3 linked regions of the Spartinivicinus marinus genome follow. Each later gene encodes a partner of the first gene's protein in a complex. Links are inferred from orthologs where the notes say so. Each region holds a gene or a part of one and is shown in the gene's direction. Other genes may lie near its edges. The genes, in order: OQE68_RS24850, pnp and eno.

What was found.
Region 2: the proteins of OQE68_RS24850 (region 1) and pnp are in contact, whole or in part, in a cryo-EM structure (PDB 9QH0), measured with the Escherichia coli proteins. The link is inferred for Spartinivicinus marinus from one-to-one orthologs.
Region 3: the proteins of OQE68_RS24850 (region 1) and eno are in contact, whole or in part, in a solved structure (PDB 2FYM), measured with the Escherichia coli proteins. The link is inferred for Spartinivicinus marinus from one-to-one orthologs.

The regions. Positions count from the first base shown.
Region 1 is NZ_JAPJZK010000001.1:5,569,003-5,577,760, reverse strand. What follows is about bases 2,590-5,899. They hold OQE68_RS24850 (Rne/Rng family ribonuclease), read left to right. Parts: upstream 2,590-2,951; coding sequence 2,952-5,699; downstream 5,700-5,899. Other genes in these bases: murB (UDP-N-acetylmuramate dehydrogenase), read right to left, coding at 5,807-5,899. In the rest of the region: signal peptide peptidase SppA, read right to left, coding at 1-620; OQE68_RS24860 (HAD family hydrolase), read right to left, coding at 643-1,341; 23S rRNA pseudouridine(955/2504/2580) synthase RluC, read right to left, coding at 1,359-2,303; more of murB, read right to left, coding at 5,900-6,817; OQE68_RS24840 (low molecular weight protein-tyrosine-phosphatase), read right to left, coding at 6,817-7,302; kdsB (3-deoxy-manno-octulosonate cytidylyltransferase), read right to left, coding at 7,286-8,062; OQE68_RS24830 (Trm112 family protein), read right to left, coding at 8,102-8,287; lpxK (tetraacyldisaccharide 4'-kinase), read right to left, coding at 8,296-8,758. UniProt on the Escherichia coli protein: Endoribonuclease that plays a central role in RNA processing and decay. Required for the maturation of 5S and 16S rRNAs and the majority of tRNAs. Also involved in the degradation of most mRNAs.
Region 2 is NZ_JAPJZK010000001.1:3,816,643-3,821,944, forward strand. The notes cover bases 1,128-4,076. They hold pnp (polyribonucleotide nucleotidyltransferase), read left to right. Parts: upstream 1,128-1,532; coding sequence 1,533-3,620; downstream 3,621-4,076. Other genes in these bases: rpsO (30S ribosomal protein S15), read left to right, coding at 1,128-1,239; OQE68_RS17415 (PAAR domain-containing protein), read left to right, coding at 4,048-4,076. Outside these bases: tRNA pseudouridine(55) synthase TruB, read left to right, coding at 1-825; more of rpsO, read left to right, coding at 973-1,127; more of OQE68_RS17415, read left to right, coding at 4,077-4,338; OQE68_RS17420 (SapC family protein), read left to right, coding at 4,600-5,302. UniProt on the Escherichia coli protein: Involved in mRNA degradation. Catalyzes the phosphorolysis of single-stranded polyribonucleotides processively in the 3'- to 5'-direction. Also involved, along with RNase II, in tRNA processing.
Region 3 is NZ_JAPJZK010000001.1:891,975-899,246, reverse strand. What follows is about bases 1-2,829. They hold eno (phosphopyruvate hydratase), read left to right. Parts: upstream 1-684; coding sequence 685-1,974; downstream 1,975-2,829. Other genes in these bases: ispD (2-C-methyl-D-erythritol 4-phosphate cytidylyltransferase), read left to right, coding at 2,606-2,829; ftsB (cell division protein FtsB), read left to right, coding at 2,312-2,581; kdsA (3-deoxy-8-phosphooctulonate synthase), read left to right, coding at 1-652. Outside these bases: more of ispD, read left to right, coding at 2,830-3,316; ispF (2-C-methyl-D-erythritol 2,4-cyclodiphosphate synthase), read left to right, coding at 3,372-3,848; tRNA pseudouridine(13) synthase TruD, read left to right, coding at 3,845-4,867; 5'/3'-nucleotidase SurE, read left to right, coding at 4,888-5,637; OQE68_RS04295 (protein-L-isoaspartate(D-aspartate) O-methyltransferase), read left to right, coding at 5,634-6,296; OQE68_RS04290 (polyprenyl-phosphate transporter), read left to right, coding at 6,412-7,272. UniProt on the Escherichia coli protein: Catalyzes the reversible conversion of 2-phosphoglycerate (2-PG) into phosphoenolpyruvate (PEP). It is essential for the degradation of carbohydrates via glycolysis.

The DNA.
Region 1 (8,758 bases):
AAGCCTTTATGCTGACCTGCAGTATAAACACGGCGGGTAACACCCACCTTATCAATAGCCTCAACAAAACCAAAACCTGAAGCTACCACCCCAATCGAGCCGACTAAGCTGGCTTTATCAGCATAGATTTCATCTGCTGCAGAAGCGATATAATAGGCACCTGATGCTCCTAAATCAGCAATGACTGCATACACTTTCTTTTCAGGGTGCAGCTCACGTAGTCGCTTGATCTCATCATAAACATAACCGGATTGCACTGGGCTGCCACCAGGGCTATTGATTCGCAATACGACCGCTTTAGCCTTTTTATCTTCAAATGCAGCGCGTAGCCCTGTCACAATATTGTCTGCACTGGCTTGCTCATCAGCTGCAATCACACCATTCACATTGATAACTGCTGTATATTCACTTCCCTTCGCTGCCTTACTGATATTCATATTGGCAGCCATAGCAATGACATAAACCAGAAACAAAAATAAATAAAAGAAGGTCAGCAGTTTAAAGAAAATTCCCCAACGCCGAGAACGACGCTGCTCAACCAGGATTCCACCCACCAGATTTTCAATTAATAACCACTGCCGATCTTTTTCTGGTGGTATATTAAGATTCTCTCCACTCATTCCAAACAAAGCTCCAATATGACTACTTTATGTCCACCAGCCAGTTTACCAGCTCTTGAAATTGATCAACACACTTTATTGGCGAATGATCCAATAAACGCTGTTTAGCGTGAACTCCATAGGTAACTGCCACACGGTCAATATTGATTGCCGCTGCCATTGCCACATCATACTCTGAATCACCCACCATCAATACCTGCTCTGCCGTTAACTGAGTTTCATCCAGAATTTCTGTTAGCATGAGAGGATCAGGTTTAGAGCGGGTTTCATCTGCACAGCGAGTCACTTCAAATAAATCATGCCACGCTCGCTGATTTAGCATACGATTCAAACCACGACGGCTTTTTCCTGTGGCAACAGCTAACCGATAGCCTGCTTGCTTCAATAGTATCAACCCTTGCTCAACACCAGAGTACAAAGGAGCTGGTTTGGCCTCCGCTATTAAATAAGACTCACGATATTGATTACGAAATTGCTCATGGCTATTAGCATGCTCTGGATACAACTTCATAGTGGCTTCTGGCATACCCAATCCAATAACATCCTCGTAAGCCTCTTCAGTTAATATGGGCAGCTGGCTTGCCTCTGCCGCCGCTTTCAGGCTATGGACTATACGGCTAATTGAGTTAACCAAAGTACCATCCCAGTCGAATACAATTAATGAATAATGCTTAGCTTTTGCATTGGCAGGTAAATCACCTTGGAACAACGATATCTCCATTAAGGCTCCTAACAAGTTCAGCTGTTTGACTTCAATTGCGTAAGTGGTTGTAAAATTGACTCAGGCAGTGGTGCTTCAACATAAAATGGCGTGCCATCAGGCAAGTCGAAAGATAGCTGGGCTGCATGCAGGCACAATCGGTTGAAGCCTACTGCTTTTAGTTGGCGGTTAATAGCGAAGTCACCATATTTCTCATCCCCTACAATAGGGTGGCCTGCGTACTGAGCATGAACCCTGATTTGGTGGGTTCGCCCCGTAATAGGTTTAGCTTGAACAAGAGTCACCTCTGGATAATATTCTAATACAGTAAACTCTGTTAAAGCCTGTTTACCTTGGGGATCCACTTTAACTATCCGCTCTCCAGCCCGTGGCTCGTTTTTTCGTAAAGGTGCCGCTATCTGCTGTCGCCGCTTTGGCCATCGACCTAACACAACCGTGCGATAAATCTTATCAATGTTGCCCTGACGAATAATCTCATGAAGATAACGCAACATACTACGCCGCTTAGCAACCAGTAAACAGCCAGAGGTATCCCTATCTAACCGATGGACTAGCTCTAGTCCCTTACAATCAGGACGTAGCTTTCTTAACCCTTCAATCACACCATAGCTAATCCCACTTCCGCCATGAACAGCCAGCCCTGCTGGTTTATTCAACACCAAAAGCTGGTTATCCTCATATAAAATTGACTGCTCTAGCTCTTTTAGCACCTTCTGATGGGGCTGTACCACCGGTGTTGTTTGGCTAACACGAATGGGTGGAACTCGTACTATATCTCCTGCCAAAACACGATACTCAGGTTTTACTCGCGCCTTATTTACACGCACTTCCCCTTTGCGAATAATGCGATAAATTTTGCTTTTAGGAACACCTTTTAGGCGAGCCATTAGCCAGTTATCCAGCCTCTGGCCTACTTGTTCGGCATCAATAGTTAAATATTGGACAGTTTGATTAAGGTTCACGTACAACTCTTGGAGGGCTAACCAATAATAAGAGCGCTAGTTTAGCATTTTTTGTATTAATTGAAGCACTTATAAATTACTGATATATTTGGCCCCTGCTATAATTAGGTCACTGGTTAAACGTTATGGCAATCACTCAAGATTTAAGACCATAGTAACCAGTTGCAGCCGTCAATTGCATTGGCTTATTTCTATAGTGCAACTGGCTAAAAGCATATAAGTAATTGAAATTATTAAGATTAGGGCATACACACCACACAATTTCACTATATTAGAGGTGTGTATAATAAATATGCTACTAATCAATAGAAGCACCATATCAGATTCTGTGTAAGTGTGGAGATAAATTGTCGTTAGCATGCAGATAGAACGACCAGCAACCTTAACAACCTATGTTGCCAAACTTGCAAAAACTCCGCACAGGTGATTAAACCCGACATGAAAGGGTCGCTTGGTAAAAGCAGCAAAGCTAGGTCGTTACAACGTTAAATACAGTACTTACTCGTAACCCTGAAGCTAACCTGACAACCAATCATAGAAGGAAGAGTGACAAGCAGCGGTATAGCGCCTACACAATAAAATGATAGGTGGTGCCTGACCTATTGAGTTAGTCAGCATTCAATTAATAAACAGGTACTACAAAACTCTATGAAGAGAATGTTAATCAACGCAACTCAGCAGGAAGAGCTAAGAGTTGCCCTTGTTGATGGTCAACGGTTATATGATTTAGATATTGAGTCTGGTTCAAGAGAACAAAAAAAAGCCAATATATACAAAGGAAAAATAACCCGTATTGAGCCCAGCCTGGAAGCAGCGTTTGTTGATTTTGGCGCTGAACGCCACGGCTTTCTTCCTCTTAAAGAAATTGCCAGAGAATACTTTGTTAACTCACCTCAAGGTCCTGGCCGCCTCAACATCAAAGATGTTGTCTCTGAAGGTCAGGAGATCATTGTTCAAGTTGATAAAGAAGAGCGCGGTAACAAAGGTGCTGCTTTAACCACTCTGGTCAGTCTGGCGGGTCGCTATTTGGTGCTTATGCCAAACAACCCCCGTGCTGGTGGTATTTCAAGACGGATTGAAGGGGATGAACGCGCTGAGCTGAGAGAAGCCAAAAGCAAGCTGGAGATTCCACCTGAGATGGGTGTTATCATCAGAACCGCTGGCTTAGGCCGTACTCATGAAGAGCTTCAATGGGATCTGAACTACCTACTCAGAATTTGGCAATCAATCAAAGAGGCATCAGCGGAGCAACCTGCTCCCTTCCTAGTCTTCCAGGAAAGCAATGTTATCATTCGTGCCATCCGTGACTATTTGCGCCAGGATATTGGTGAAGTACTGATTGATGACGCTACCGTTCATCAAGAGGCTCTTAAATTTGTCCAACAGGTGATCCCACAATATCAAAACCGGATCAAACTGTATGATGACAGCACACCTCTATTTAATCGCTTCCAAATTGAAAGCCAGATTGAAACCGCCTTTCAGCGTGAAGTAAAGTTACCTTCTGGTGGCTCCATTGTCATTGACCCTACTGAAGCCCTGGTGTCTATTGATATTAACTCTGCTCGGGCAACCCGTGGTGGTGATATTGAAGAAACAGCGCTACAAACCAATTTAGAAGCAGCTGAGGAAATTACTCGCCAGCTTCGGTTAAGAGACATTGGCGGCTTGGTTGTTATCGACTTTATCGATATGGGCCCTATCCGCAATCAAAGAGAAGTCGAAAACCGGATGCGTGAACTACTTCAAGTCGACCGCGCCCGAGTGCAAGTCAGCCGGATTTCTCGCTTTGGTTTAATGGAAATGTCCCGCCAGCGACTAAGGCCTTCCTTAGGTGAAACCAGTGGCGTAGTTTGCCCTCGCTGTAATGGTCAGGGCTCTATCCGTGATGTTGGCTCACTGTCACTATCAATCCTGCGCGTAGTTGAAGAAGAAGCACAAAAAGAACGCACCTCTGAAATTCGCACCCAGGTTCCTATCACCATTGCCGCCTTTTTACTAAATGAAAAGCGCTCATTGATTACAGATATTGAGCAGCGCTATGGCATTCGTGTGGTTGTGATTCCCAATCCAAATTTAGACACACCTCATTTTGAAGTGCAGCGTCTAAGGGAAGATCACTTACAAACTCAAACAACTGAAAGCAGCTATGAGATTGTCAGCGACTTAGAACCAGTAGATGTTGAATTTTCAACTGTTCGCAATACACCTAAACCTGAAGCAGCTGTTAAAAACATTGAGCCAACTGAGCCTGCGCCAGTACCAGCTAAGCCAAGTCTGTTTAAGTCTATTGTCAGTTCTTTATCTGGCATTTTTAGCCCGGAAGAAACTAAAGTAGCACCTCCACCAGCCGCTAAGGAGCAGCGTAGCTACAACCAATCGCGGCCACAACAGCAACGCCAACAGCAAAAGCCTCGCTCCGAGCGCTCTACTGAGCGCCCAGCAGGTCGCCGCAGTCGCTCTGACTATGAGAATAAACCAAACCGAGGCCGTGACTACGACAACAAGCCCAGTCGGGATAACAAGCAAGAGTTCACTGAAGAGACAGGCTATAAAAAAGAACGCCCCTCTCGTCGCTCAAACTCTCGCTATGAAGACAAAGCGCAGCCAACCACCAGCCAAGACCGCCAGGAAAGCGCTGCGACACCAACACAGACTGTTGAAAGCGACTCTCCAAAGCGTCGCCCTAGAAACGGCTCACCCAACAAGCGTCGTAGCAATCGCCCATCACAGCGAGGACGTGACTACAATGACAGTTCACAGGTAACTGAGACAGTCTCCGAGACTCAACCTACGACAACCACCACACAAATTCCAGCAACAGCTGAAGCACAACCCAAGTCTGCCCCCAAAGCAGTTGAGGGTAAAGCTCACAACACTACACCTGTTGAACCACAACAACCTGTAGTTACAGAAAAGCAGCCTTTACCAGTTACTGAAACTGGCTTCGAGCAAAAAGCTAGTGCTGAACCACAAAAGCAGTCAGAACCAGCAGACAAGCAAAAATTGGCGACGACTACTGAGTCATCAGAGCAGCCTAGTGAGAACCAACCTTCAGAGGTAGCTGCTGCTCCTCAAAGACGCCAGAGACGTCGAGCTTTAAATGATCCAAGAGAAGCGCGCCGTCAACAGGCAAAGCAGGCTGCTGACAAGAAACAGTCTGAGCCAGCTGCTCAGGAATCTGTCGCTGTGACTTTCAAGCCAGAGATTACTGAAGACGTGAAGTCTACCAAAGCTGAGTCAGAAACCCAGACCAGCTTTACAACTTCTTTGGTCACTGAAATTAAAGCGCCCAGCGAAGCAGAAGCAAAACCTGCTAAAACTGAAGCTGCTGCTGACAAAGGCAAGGGACAAGATACTAAGCAGTCCACAATCAACTCAGAGGAAGCCAGCTGATTCTACTTGGCTAAGCACTTCAAGCTAAAACCAAACTAGGAGGGCATGCCCTCCTAGTTTGGTTTTTTAAGCTGGAAAAACTATTGAAGAAACTATCTGAAACTAACCTAGTAAACTCTTGGTTCTACTTCCAACTCAATTCCAAATTGCTCACTTACTTTTTCAGCAATCTGACTGGCAAGCGCCATCACTTCACTACCTGTACCCATTCCTTTATTAACAATCACTAACGCTTGCTTATCATGCACCCCTACTTCTCCTAGGTATTGGCCCTTGAAGTTACACCGTTCTATCAACCAGCCAGCCGCCAGTTTTACCTGATCATTAGCTGCTGGATAGTGGGGTACTTCTGGGTAAGACTGAAGAATTGCCTTAAGCTGCGCTTGGGAAATAACTGGGTTTTTAAAAAAGCTGCCGGCATTACCCAGTACTGAGGGGTCTGGTAGTTTACTAGAACGAATATAGCACACAGTATCACTGACTAGCTCAGGCGTTACTGGTTTATCAGCTAGTAGCTGGCTCAATGGATAATAATGAAGCTTTGGCTGAAACTCAGTATTTAGCCTAAAGGCGACCTTAGCAATAATCCAGGGGGAGTCCGGCTGCTTAAAAATACTTTCTCGATAGCCAAACTGACATTCATCAACAGAAAATTGCTTAATTTCTTCTGTTTCCTGGTTAAATGCCCATAGGCTTTCCATAACATCTTTTAACTCAACTCCATAAGCTCCAATATTCTGAATGGGGGCAGCCCCGACTGTACCAGGAATCAACGAGAGATTTTCTAGACCTGATAATCCTTGCTGAAGCGCCCAACACACAAACTGATGCCAGCTTTCACCAGCACCTGCTTCTACAATCACCTGACCATTTTGCTGAGCTACAATCTGTTTGCCTTGTATAGCTATTTTGACGATCAGCCCCTCAAAGTGTTGAGTAAACACCACATTACTACCACCCCCTAAAGGAAGCAGCGTTAATTGGTGGGATTTTGCGTATTGAACCGCTTTGGTCAGCTCACTAAGTGAACGCACTTCAACCCAGTACTCTGTCGAGGCAGGGCAGCCTAAAGTATGATGAGATTGCAGGGCTACCTGGCGCTTTACTGATAAAGTCATTACAACGGATGTTCCTGCTTAATTTGCTGCAACAACCCTTGTGCAGCCATTTCCACTAAATCCAGCACCTGGGCAAAGCCATTTGCTCCACCATAGTAGGGGTCTGGAACTTCCATTTCGCTCTGCTGTTGAGCAAAGCTCATAAAAAGCTTTAGTTTATTATGGTGATTAACTGGAGCCAGCTGCTTTAATGCGGATAGATTATTTTTATCCATAGCCAGAATGTAGTCATAAGCCTCAAGATCATCGAGAGTGACTTGTTGTGCGCGTATCCAGCTGAGATCGTAGCCTCGCTGACTGGCCGCCTGCTGAGACCGCCCATCAGGCGGCTCACCAATATGATAAGCTGAGGTACCTGATGAAGCGACTTGAATTCGGTCAGCCAGCCCATCATCTACAACCATCTGCTGAAATATGCCATGGGCTGTCGGCGAGCGACAGATATTGCCTAGGCACACAAACATCACATTAATCATTATCTGCATTTCCCTCTACCAACAGCCGCACCTTAGCTAGATCCTGCTCAGTATCAACACCAATAGGTGGCACCTCAACTGCCTGTGCCACGGCTATTTTGACACCCTGCCATAAAGCTCTCAGCTGCTCCAAACACTCCAGTTGCTCAGTTGGCGCCACAGGCCAGTTAACATAACGATGTAACAACCCTACCCGATAACCATAAATACCAATATGCCGATAAAATGGGCCCGAAGGTAACTGAGTAGGTAGCTGTGCTAAATTGAACTGCTCCCGGCTCCAAGGTATTGGCGCACGGCTAAAGTAACTGGCTTCCCCTTGGGCATTTAATACCACTTTCACAACATTCTGGTTGAACAAGTCATCAACTTCAGTAATTGACTCAATTAATGTGGCCATTTCGCACTCAAGTTGCGAGCCAAGCAAACCAGCTACTTGATTAATCACTGAAGGAGGAATCAATGGTTCATCCCCCTGAATGTTCACCACCACCTCATCATCAGCCAAAGCCAATTTCCTAGCCACTTCTTCCACCCGATCAGTGCCTGAAGGATGATTAGCCGCAGTTAGACAAACTTCTCCACCAAAAGATTGAACCACCTCAGCAATTCCTTGATGGTCCGTGGCTACCACTACCCGAGCAGCCTGGCTTTGCAATGCTTGCTGATATACATGCTGAATCATTGGCTTATCGCCAATTAGCAATAGTGGCTTACCTGGTAGCCGGGTTGATGCATAACGAGCAGGTATGACAACTGTGAATTTCATAAGAGAAATAGCTTCAGTAGTATAAGATAAGTGATTGAATTACTTATTTAATCTTTCATCCGTTGTTAAAGTGCGCGCTTCTTGTTCAAGCATAACTGGAATCCCATCACGGATTGGATAAGCCAAAGCATCATGACGACAAATCAACTCTTGATGTTCTTGGTCATACTTTAACTCCCCTTTACACAAAGGGCAGGCGAGAATTTCTAGCAGTTTTTTATCCAACATATTCTTTATTGGTTAACCTTTTTTGATTGTGCTTGTTTAACCTTCTCTTTTAACTGCCGCCAAAAGCTTTCAGGCAGCTTAGCAGCCACCAGCAAACTCCAGTGCTTGGCAGTGGCAAATGATCGACACTTCACTGCATCCTTTGATGTCATCAACACGGGTAGCTGATCATCAAACTGAACGTCTTTTGCTGTTAGCTGTGCATGATCATCCTTTGGATGAGGAATCACCTGCATCCCCAAAGATTCGCAAGTAGCAAAGAAGCGCGCGGGGTTGCCAATACCTGCGACGCCATGCACTTGCTTAAAGTCATCAAGACTGCCCCTAGTCAATGGCCGTTTTTCTCCACTACTGACTTGTACTAAACACTCGGGAACCAGTGCCATTAACTGCTGAGGCTCTGTAATAGCCACTAACGGTGCATCTCCATTCACTACGACAAAGTCAACTGTTTTCAGCCGCCCTGGT
Region 2 (5,302 bases), 1.8 Mb from region 1 along the record:
AAGGCTGGTCATACGGGAAGTCTCGATCCACTGGCAACAGGGGTGTTACCTATTTGCTTAGGTGAGGCTACTAAATATTCTCAGTATTTATTAGATGCTGATAAAGGCTATCGGACCACTGCAACCCTGGGCGCAAAGACCACGACAGGTGATGCGGAAGGTGAAATAATTGAGCAAAAACCAGTGGCTGATATTTCTGAAGCGCAAATAGATAGTGTGCTGCCTCAGTTTATGGGTGAAATTCAGCAAATACCTTCTATGTACTCGGCCATTAAAGTGGATGGCCAGCCACTCTATAAACTAGCCCGACAAGGGGTAGAGATAGAGCGAAAAGCCCGTACAGTACGTATCTATTCACTGAAAAAATTACAGTACCAGTCTCCTGAATTAAAACTGGAAGTACTTTGCAGTAAGGGCACCTATATTCGTTCTTTGGTTGAAGATATTGGTGAGCAGCTAGGATGTGGTGGCTATGTTAGTGAGCTACGCCGTTTTAGTGCAGGGCCTTATGATGAAGAGCAGCTGTACACGTTTGAGCAGTTACAACAAATACGTGATGAAGGTGGTCATCAGGCTTTAGATGAGCTGCTATTACCAGTCGATACAGCTGTGATGCATTGGCCTGAAGTGCTTCTTACCGAAGCGACAGGTTTTTATGTACAACAGGGGCAGCCAGTCACGGTATCTAAGGCACCAACGAGTGGCTGGGTTCGGCTTTATTTAGGTGAGCAGCGACAGTTTATCGGAATTGGTGAAATTGATGACGAAGGCCGAGTTGCACCTAGGCGACTTATCAAAACAAATGTTGTAAACACTACTGGATAAGAATTGATTCTTTGTTAGAATACGCTCGCTTGGTATCTATGATTATCAGGCAAGCATGTAAGCGGCTGTAAATATGCATGGCTGCTTTTGTAAACTGATGCAACTAAAGCATTAATAAATTGACTACTGCATATTGAGGAAATTGCAATGTTGTCTGCTGAGAAAAAAGCGCAAGTTATTAAAGATTATCAAGTTAAAGAAGGTGATACTGGTTCACCAGAAGTGCAGGTTGCTTTGCTGACTGCAAATATCGAAGGTTTGCAATCTCACTTTCAAACTCACATTCATGACCACCACTCTCGTCGTGGTCTGATTCGTATGGTTAACCAACGTCGTAAGTTGCTTGATTATTTAAAGAGAAAAGATGTTGAGCGCTACCGTACTCTGATTAAGCGTTTAGGTCTGCGCCGGTAATTCAGGCGTAGGTAAAGCTATGCGCCAATCGGCTGCCTGTAAAATGAGGCTTAGTCGGTACTATACACCGCTAAAACATTTTTGTTTTAGCGGTGTTTTCGTTTTTAAAAAATAGATTTATCTGACATACCTAAAATCGCCGACGTTGGCTATAACCTCTGCATCCCCGCCAGCATGATGAGCATCATTACAGAAAGGTCTAGCCAAATGGTATAGACAGAGCTAATAACAACTATTAGTAAGAATTTTTAGTATTAATAAGAATTTTTAGATATTTATAGAAGGATAATCCTGTGAATCCAATAAAGAAGACATTTCAATTTGGTGATCAAACTGTCACCATGGAAACTGGCCGAGTAGCAAGGCAGGCTAGTGGTGCAGTGATGGTTACCATTGGTGAGCTAGCTGTACTTACCACTGTAGTCGCTGCAAAAACAGCGAAAGAAGGCCAAGATTTTTTCCCGCTATCTGTTCACTACCAAGAAAAAATGTATGCTGCAGGCAGAATTCCTGGTGGCTTTCATAAGCGTGAAGGACGGCCAAGTGAAAAAGAAACCTTAACTTCTCGTTTAATTGACCGCCCCATTCGCCCATTATTTCCAAAAGGCTTTATGAATGAAGTACAAGTAATTTGTACTGTAGTCTCTACTGATAAAAAACAAGATCCTGATATTGCAGCAATGATTGGTACTTCAGCTGCGTTAGCACTATCTGGTGTGCCATTCAGTGGCCCTATTGGTGCTGCTCGGGTAGGTTTTGTTGAAGAGCGTGGTTATATTTTAAACCCAAGTTTTAAAGACCTTGAGCGCTCTGAGCTAGACATGGTGGTAGCGGGTACTTCAGAAGCCGTATTAATGGTTGAGTCTGAAGCGCAAGAGCTGACCGAAGATGAAATGCTTGGGGCTGTGCTCTATGCTCACCAAGAGTGTCAGGTTGTTATTCAAGCCATTAAAGAATTTGCTCAGGAAGTTCAAGTGACACCATGGGAATGGCAGCCTGCTGAAGAAAATATTTCCCTGGCTGATGCGGTTAAAGCTGACTTTGAGCAGATGATAATAGACGCTTATAAAGTGACAGAAAAAATGCAGCGCTATGATCGTCTGTCAGGTTTGCGTGACCAAGCAATAGAAAAATATGTTGATGATGAAGCTGGGGTGACTGCAAACAACGTTATTGCTGCGTTTGGCTCATTAGAGAAAAAGCTGGTCAGGCAAAATGTTGTAAATGGCTTACCAAGAATTGATGGTCGTGACACTAAAACAGTACGCCCATTGAATGTTGAAGTTGGTGTATTGCCAAAGACTCATGGTTCAGCCTTATTCACCCGTGGTGAAACCCAAGCATTAGTGGTAACCACCCTTGGTACCACCAGAGATGCGCAAATTATCGATTTTCTTGAAGGTGAGAAAAAAGACAACTTCTTAATGCACTATAATTTCCCACCTTATTCTGTAGGTGAGTGTGGTCGAATGGGTGGTACTGGACGTCGTGAAATTGGTCATGGTCGTTTAGCGCGTCGTGGTATTCAAGCAATGTTACCAAAGGGTGATGAGTTCCCTTATACCGTTCGTGTTGTATCTGAAATTACTGAGTCAAATGGCTCAAGCTCAATGGCTTCAGTATGTGGTGCCAGCCTGGCGTTAATGGATGCTGGTGTACCATTAAAAGCACCCGTTGCAGGTATTGCGATGGGGCTGGTTAAAGAAGATAGCAAGTTTGCAGTATTAACGGATATTCTTGGTGATGAAGACCACTTAGGTGATATGGATTTTAAAGTGGCGGGTACTTCTGAAGGGATTACTGCACTGCAAATGGATATTAAAATCCAAGGCATTACTGAAGAGATTATGGAATTAGCTTTAGAGCAAGCAAGAGATGCTCGCTTACATATTCTTGAAGAAATGAATAAAGTCATCAGCAGAGGCCGCACAGAACTATCTGAACATGCACCCACTATGCTAACAATGAAAATTGACTCGGATAAAATCCGTGATGTTATTGGTAAAGGTGGTGCAACTATTCGTTCAATTTGTGAAGACACTGGCGCTTCAGTGGACATTGACGATAGCGGTGAAATAAAAATATTTGCTGAGAATAAAGACGCTGCCAAAAAAGCTGAAGACCGGGTATTGGAAATTACCTCTGAAGCTGAAATAGGTCAGATTTATCAAGGCAAGGTGACTCGTGTAGTCGATTTTGGTGCATTTGTTAGTGTGTTACCAGGTAAAGAAGGCTTAGTACATATTTCTCAGATTTCTAACCAGCGCGTAGAGAAAGTAAGTGATTACTTAAAGGAAGGCCAGGAAGTCAATGTCAAGGTAATGGATATTGATAATCGTGGTCGGATTAAGCTTACCATGAAAAATCTTGAAACAGCTTAAGGGCACTTCTAAAAATGCACTTTTTGCGCGATAGCTGTGTTAGCTCCGTACTCAGATCCTCATGTATTACTAATACACTGTGGCCTTCCGTGCGGTGCTGTCTTGCTCTCACGAAAAAATTACTATTTTTAGAGGCACCCTGCCATCGTTTGAGTAATTGAGGGGTCGCAAGACCCTTTTGCTTTTTTAGATTTATACTGAACGTGTATTAAACTAACCACCTTATCATTTCTGTCTTTCTCCCATTTAGCATCACCTTTACTCGTCAAATTGACTATTTTAATGTTCTACATAAGTAGTATAAAAAGGTGTAGTCATTACTGGTAATATTCCTATATCAGCAATAAATTCTTCATTGAATCAATATAACCAGTGAATAACTTGATATCAGTGTTTTGCGTAGTAGAAAATGTCTGGGAGCGTGATTATGCCGGCAGCAACACGGCTTGGTGATATTTGTACAGGACATGGTTGTTTTCCGCCTCGTCCATCTATCACTGGTAGTACCAATGTCTTAATTAATGGCCGGCCAGCAATAAAAGCGGGTGATATGTATATGCCCCATGGCTGCCCTAACTGTCCTCCTCACCCTGGTTCTTTAGCTGCAGGTTCATCCTCTGTCATGATTAATGGCTCTGCTGCTGGTCGAGTGGGAGATAGAATTAGTTGTGGAGGCTCCGTCGCGATGGGCAGTAGTGACGTTTTTATTGGTGGTTAACTTATACTGCTTGTAACTAGTTTTTAGCAATGAAAATGACTGCTAAATAGTCACTTGCCTGGTCATTTAGAACCTAATCTTTGAACTACAAACTGGTAGCCCTTTTATTACCTTTATTAATTGGATGCTTTTGGGAATGGTGATCTATTAGGATTAAGCTGTCTTGATGGTCTACCCTTTGGAAAGATAGGATACACTACTAGTGATTTATTGGCTTGCGGCGTATATGCGTCTACCCCAATTAAGCAAAGAAGACAGAGGATGAACCAGAAAAAGTATGCGTTTTATCAACACATAGTGCCGCTGCGAGCTGCTGATCACCATCAGCTTGAGCTGGTTGAAAATAATCAATATGGTTTTGCTAAATCAGTTAACGCGGTCTACCTCGCAGATATTGAGTTTAATCAAGCTTGCAAGTTTTACCCGATAGTATTTGTTCAGCATGAAGATCAGATCCAACCCAGTGCTCTATTAGGCTTGGAGCATCAGGTGAACCTGTTTGTTAATGACAAAGGTATCTGGACTGTTAAATATGTTCCTGCCTATATCCGACGGTATCCGTTTATTTTGGCAGATGTACCAGAGAATAATAATGAGTTGGTCGTATGTATTGATGATGCTGCGCCTATGTTAACCACTGCTGGTGATACAGAAGGCAAAGAATTATTTACTGAACAAGGTGAGAGTAGTGAGTACCTACAAAGTAAAGTTGATTTTTTAAAACACTTTCAACAAGCCAGTGGTTCAACGCAAACTTTTTGTCAGAAATTGAAGACTCTCGATTTATTTGAACCAATGAATGCTCAAATAAATATGCATAAAGGTGATAATTTATCCCTCACTGGTTTTATGGTTGTAAGTAAGAAAAAACTACAAACTTTACCTGAATCACAACTTAGAGAATTAATTGTAACCAATTATATGCAGTTGATTTATGAACATTTAAGCTCTCTCAGCAATTTAA
Region 3 (7,272 bases), 4.7 Mb from region 1 along the record:
TATGCACTCCTATCGGGGGCCGGGTTTAGAGGGCGGGCTTAAAATATTACAGGAAGTAAAAGATACCTTTAAGGTGCCTGTTATTACTGATGTCCATGAGCCATATCAAGCGGCACCTACGGCAGAAGTAGCAGATGTTATTCAACTACCTGCTTTCTTATCCAGGCAAACTGACTTAGTGGTTGCCATGGCGAAAACCGACGCTGTTATAAATATCAAAAAAGCGCAGTTTTTAGCACCTCATGAAATGAAGCATATTCTCACTAAATGTAAGGAAGCAGGTAATGATCAGCTGATGCTATGTGAGCGAGGCACCATGTTTGGTTACAACAACCTAGTGGTAGATACCTTAGGCTTTGGTTTGATGAAAGCGATGAACTACCCCGTTATTTTTGATGTAACTCATGCCTTACAGCGGCCTGGCGGGCGAGCTGACTCGGCAGATGGGCGTCGCAGTCAGGTTAATGAGTTGGCTAAAGCAGGGATGGCAACAGGGTTGGCAGGGTTATTTTTAGAAACCCATCCAGATCCCAATCAGGCAAAATGTGATGGGCCTTGCGCACTAAAACTTGATAAATTACAGCCTTTCTTAGAACAACAAAAAGCACTTGATGAGCTGGTAAAAAGCTTTCCTGAAATTGATATTGAATAATTTGCTTAGAAAAGTTTTGGAGTTAACTCGCAATGATTGAAATTGTTGATATTAAAGCCCGTGAAGTGTTGGACTCAAGGGGAAATCCGACAGTTGAAGCTGATGTTACGGTAACAGGTGGTTTTATTGGCTCAGCTTGTGCCCCTTCAGGTGCATCGACAGGTTCTAGAGAAGCATTAGAACTGCGTGACGGAGACAAAAGTCGTTATTTAGGCAAAGGTGTTTTAAAAGCAGTTGCTGCCGTTAATGAGCAAATTAAACCGGCATTGCTAGGTATGGATGTCACCGCTCAACGGGCATTAGACAATAAAATGCTGGCGTTAGATGGTACTGAAAATAAAGCCAAACTAGGTGCCAATGCAATTTTGGCAGTTTCTTTAGCGGCGGCTAAAGCAGCGGCTGCAGCAAAACAAATCCCTTTGTATCAGCATATTGCAGAAATTAACGGCACCGCTGGACAGTACAGTATGCCTGTTCCCATGATGAATATTCTTAATGGGGGTGAGCATGCTGACAATAATGTTGATATTCAGGAATTTATGGTACAGCCTGTTAGTGCCCCGTCGTTCCGCGAGGCATTACGGATCGGAGCTGAAATTTTTCATACTTTAAAATCAGTGTTAAAAGCCAAAGGCTTAAACACAGCAGTTGGTGATGAAGGTGGCTTTGCACCTAATCTGCCGTCTAATGAAGCTGCGCTTGAAGTGATTGCTGAAGCTGTTGAAAAAGCAGGTTATAAATTAGGTGAAGATGTTACTCTAGCATTGGATTGTGCTTCCTCAGAATTCTATCGCGATGGTCAGTATCAGTTATCGGGTGAAGGAAAAACATTTACCAGTGAAGGTTTTGCAGATTATTTAGCAGAGCTTACTGACAAATATCCGATTATCTCTATTGAAGATGGCATGGATGAAAGCGACTGGGATGGTTGGGCTGTGTTAACCAAGAAAATTGGTAGTAAAACCCAGCTGGTGGGTGATGATTTATTTGTTACCAATACTAAAATTCTCAAGCGCGGTATCGATGAAAAAGTAGCAAATTCAATTTTGATTAAATTCAATCAAATTGGCTCTTTGTCAGAGACTCTAGATGCCATTAATATGGCTAAGCAAGCTGGGTTTACTGCGGTTATTTCCCATCGTAGTGGTGAAACTGAAGATGCCACTATTGCTGATTTAGCAGTAGCTACAGCAGCAGGGCAAATTAAAACAGGTTCACTATGCCGTTCTGATCGTGTTGCAAAATACAATCAGCTATTACGTATTGAAGAACAGTTGGGTGATCAGGCACCTTATAAAGGTAGAGCGGAATTTAAAGCCTAGTTTACCTTCGCGAGTGGCTTTTATGGTTTGTTGTCATCGTTCTTCACCCCAGTCACTTATTTTGCAATAAGTGACTGGGGCTTCATCACTTGACGGCCCAGCTAGTACTGTTTTTCAGTTAGTGCTGCTATCGCTAGCTTCACAGTAGTAAGCTAGCCCCCTAAAAACCACTCGCTTTGGTAAACATTATATCCTTAGCTATAAATACCAAATTTAGGGGGCAATGCCCCCTAAATTGTTTTTACGAAAAGCGTTTACTGTCTTTTGCGTATGCACCACTGGGTGATGATGAGTTAAAATGAAAATAATAATCAGCGAAAAGTAGGCTTAACACCTTATGAAATGGCTAACTGGATTATTAATTTTGTTATTGGTTCTGCTGCAGTATCGATTGTGGTTTAGTAATACAGGTGTTGTACGACTATGGCAAACGCAACAGCAAATTACTTCACAGCAGCGTGAAAATCAGGGACTTTATCAGCGTAATCGGGTATTAGAAGCAGAGGTTGTAGAGTTGCAAAGCGGTTTAGATACTATTGAAGAGTTAGCACGAAGCCAACTAGGTATGATTAAACAAGGCGAACAGTTTTTTTTAATTGCGGATTAATGGGAGCCAGAAAACAGTAGTTTTATGACAGCCAATCAAAACCTTTGCTGGGCCATTGTTCCTGCTGCTGGTATTGGTAGCAGGATGCAGCAGAAAAAACCAAAGCAATACCTTGATTTGAATGGTCAGCCTATACTCAGCCATACCCTAACTCAATTGCTGCAATTTCCTTTTCAGAAAATTATCGTGGCCGTCGCCTCTGATGATTCGTGGTTTGATCAGCTGCCGGTTATCCAGGACTCTCGAATTATAAAAGTGGAGGGCGGAGCCGAGCGCTATCAGTCCGTAGCAAATGGCTTGAACTGGTTAGCTGCTTGTGCAGCAGAGCGTGATTGGGTGATGGTGCATGATGCCGCCAGGCCCTGTATTCGATTAGCGGAAATTAACAAACTTTATCAACAACTGATTGAACATCCTGTTGGTGGTTTGCTGGGGGTACCCGTTAAAGATACTTTAAAGGCTGTCAGTGAACAGGGGGAAGTGGAGCAAACGGTTCCGCGAGAAAACCTCTGGCAAGCGCAAACGCCACAAATGTTTCGGTTTGGATTATTGAGGAGAGCACTAGCCGAGGCTCTGATGAAAAATCAGTTGGTAACTGATGAGGCTTCTGCTGTCGAGCAGCTGGGCTACTCACCATTAATGGTAGAGGGGCGTGAGGATAATTTAAAGGTGACACGACCAGTAGACCTACCATTAGCTGCTTTTTGTCTAGAACATCAGACAGTTGAAGGGTAAAAGTTCAAGGCGATTGAAAGTAGGTTAATGTAGAGCAGTGAATAGAGAGAGCAGCATGAGAATAGGTCATGGCTTTGATGTACATAAATTTGGACCTGGTGAGGCTATCACCATTGGTGGAGTAAAAATCCCTTATAGCCAAGGGTTGGTTGCACATTCAGATGGTGATGTATTAATTCATGCGCTGTGTGATGCATTGTTAGGTGCCACTGCTTTAGGGGATATTGGGCAGCATTTTCCTGATACCGATCCACAATTTGAAAATGCTGATAGTCGACAGCTATTAAGTCATGTTTATCAGCTGGTGAATCAGCAAGGCTGGCAATTAGTTAATGCCGATATGACGATCATTGCTCAAGCACCAAAAATGTCGCCTTTTATTTCGCTAATGAAAGACTGTTTACAGGAGTTGTTGTCTGTCAGTGACAAGCAGCTCAATATCAAGGCAACCACTACAGAAAGATTAGGTTATACCGGTCGTAAGGAAGGGATTGCCGCTCATGCTGTGGTGTTATTGGAGGCATGTCAGTGAGCTGGTTAGATTTTACCGAATTAGCCAAAGCCCATGGCGAGGCTTTGGCTAAAGCTATTTTTAAAGCTTATTGTGAAGACTTTGTCGTTGAAGAAGTATTAGGTATTACCCCAACGGAAGAGGGAGAGCATGAGCTGCTTTGGGTGGAAAAAACCGGGCAAAATACGGCTTGGGTAGCCAAACAGTTAGCAGCTTATGCGGGTATATCTCAGCGGCAAGTGAGCTATTGTGGCCTGAAAGATCGTCAAGCAGTAACCCGCCAATGGTTCAGCTTACATTTGCCTGGTAAGCAGGGCCCGGACTGGCAACAGTTGAATATTGATGGCGTTAATATAAAGCAAGTTGTTCGTCATCAGCGGAAGTTAGCCAGGGGCTGTCATGCTGGTAACCGTTTTGTAATTCGTTTAAGAGAGTGCCAGGTAGATGAAAATCACCTGACTGAACGAATGAGTCGTATCCAAGCGCAAGGGGTGCCTAATTATTTTGGTGCTCAGCGCTTTGGCCATGGCAATAATAATTTAACCAGAGCGAATCAATGGTTTGCTGGTGAATGGCGACCGAAAAAAAATCAACAAGATATTTATTGGTCTGCAGCCAGGGCCTATGTATTTAATAAGGTATTAAACTTTCGTGTCGAAAATAATTTATGGAATGAATTAATTACGGGTGATGTATTGCAGTTTAACGACAGTAACACGCTTATTTTACCCGATAAAATCGATGATACGGCAAAGCAAAAATGGCAGCAGGCTGAATTAATTGCTACTGCGCCTTTATGGGGAAAAGGCCGCTTGTTAAGTCAATTGCAAGTGGCAGAAATTGAAACAAAACTGGCAAAGGAAGAAGGGCTGTTAACCGAAGGGCTTGTATCAGGAGGGGTGGCCATGGCCAGGCGGCCGCTAGTGGTTTACCCTCAACAACTTGCTTGGCAACAGCAACAAGATAGTATAGAAGTTTCGTTTTATTTACCGAAAGGCGCTTATGCTACAGCTGTCGTTCGAGAGTTGGTTGATTGGTAAACGGGTAATATTTGAAAAAAATGAAATTATTGCTTTCGAATGATGATGGAGTGTTTGCTCCTGGACTAGCTGCATCGTACGATGCTCTCAGTAGCTGTTTTGACTGTCAGGTTGTAGCACCTGATCGAGATCGTAGTGGTGCCAGCAGTTCTTTGACACTAGATCAGTTATTACGTCCAGAAACACATGCTAATGGTTTTATTAGTATTAATGGTACACCCACTGACTGTGTGCATCTGGCTGTTAATGGGATGCTTGATCCAGTACCAGAAATGGTTATTTCTGGCATTAACTTGGGGGCTAATTTAGGCGATGACGTGCTTTACTCAGGTACGGTGGCAGCTGCATTTGAAGGACGATTTCTAAATCATCCGGCAATTGCTGTTTCTCTTTGTTCTCGTTCTCCTACTCACCTATCGACGGCTGCCTATGTTATTCGGCAACTGATAACAGGTATTGATGAGTTGCAATTGCCTAAACGCACTGTTCTTAATGTCAATATTCCTGACTTACCATTGACTGCCCTTAACGGTATTCTGTTAACTCGACTGGGGCATCGAACCAGGCCAGCTAAACCAGCAAAATTAACTGATCCAAGAGGTAAAGAAGGCTACTTTATTGCCACCGTTGGTAAGGGGGAAGATGCTGGTGAGGGGACTGATTTTTTTGCCATTGAGCAAGGTTATGTATCTGTTACACCACTACAAGTGGATAAAACCCATTATCAGGCATTTTCCCATGTTGAACCTTGGTTGGAGGCTCTGTTATGAATGAGTTGATGCTTAATGGAATAGGCATGACGTCAAAGCGGACCCGTGAACGCTTGGTTAGTCGCTTACAAAAAGAGGGCATAACCTCTAGCCTGGTGCTGGATACTATTCAGCAAACCCCTCGCCATATATTTGTAGATGAAGCTCTTTCCCACCGAGCTTATGAGGATACTGCACTTCCGATTGGTTTTAGTCAGACCTTGTCGCAGCCTTATATTGTAGCGCGGATGACTGAATTATTGGTAGCTGATGGAGCATTGAAGCGAGTATTAGAAGTGGGTACAGGGTCAGGCTATCAAACTGCTGTCCTAGCTCAATTAGCCGATGAGGTTTTTAGCGTAGAGCGGATTCGATCTTTACAGAAAAAAGCGGCTAAACGACTGAATTTATTAGGACTTCACAATATTTGCTTAAAAGTGTCTGATGGTCATATGGGGTGGGAGCAACAAGCGCCATTTGATGGCATTATGGTGACAGCTGCGCCGGCTCAATTACCCCAATTATTAATTGATCAGTTAGCTGTGGGGGGGCGAATGATTGTTCCAGTAGGCAATTATGAGGAACAAATGTTGTATCTTGTTACTAAAACAGCAACTGGTGAACAAATACGAGAAATTGAAAAGGTACGCTTTGTGCCTTTATTGGCTGGCTTAGACTAGCTGAATGAGTTGGATTAGCTGGAGTAGTGAGTTGAATAGAAATATTTAATCAAACTGAAGAAATAATTAATAGGTGGTCTTTCCACCTTAAATTTGTCAAAACAAGGTTTATTGCATGAGTCAGAAACTGGAGTTTGCCACACTATTTGCAAAAGGGGCTGCAATGGGAGCAGCTGATGTTGTGCCGGGTGTTTCGGGTGGTACCATTGCATTTATTGTCGGTATTTATGACCGTTTACTTCAGTCTGTCAGTCATATTAATCACCGAGCCATTCGTCTCTTGTTTACCAAAGGCTTTAAGGCAGCTTGGGAATATATAGACGGCAATTTTCTCTTTACTCTGCTATTAGGTATTGTTTTCAGTATCTTAACCTTCGCTAGAGTTATTAGCTATTTATTAGCAACCTACCCTATTTTGTTATGGTCATTTTTCTTTGGTTTGATCGTTATTTCCTCCTTTTATGTAGGCAAGGAAGTCAATCGTTGGGGAATCGGTTGCATTATTAGTGGTGTAGTAGGTGGCGTTTTGGCTATTGCTGTCTCGACGGCTACACCTGCAGAAATTACTGCCAGTTATCCTATGTTTTTTTTGGGTGGTATGGTTGCTATATGTGCCATGATATTACCGGGTATTTCGGGTAGCTTTATTTTATTGTTATTTGGTTTATATGGCCATGTCATGCTCGCTATTAAAGAGTTTAATTTTGTGGTGTTAGCTGTTCTGGCAGCAGGTTGTTTGGCTGGCTTAATGATGTTTTCAAATATTTTGCATTGGTTATTAAAGCATAAAAGAGAAGTAACGCTGGCTTTTTTAACGGGTTTAATGGTGGGTTCTCTCAGTAAAGTGTGGCCGTGGAAACAAACGATTTCATTTCGATTAAATAGTCATGGAGAACAAGTACCACTTGTTCAGCACAATGTTCTTCCCTGGCAATTTCAGGCATCTACCGGGCAATCAGATCAATTACTAGTGGCA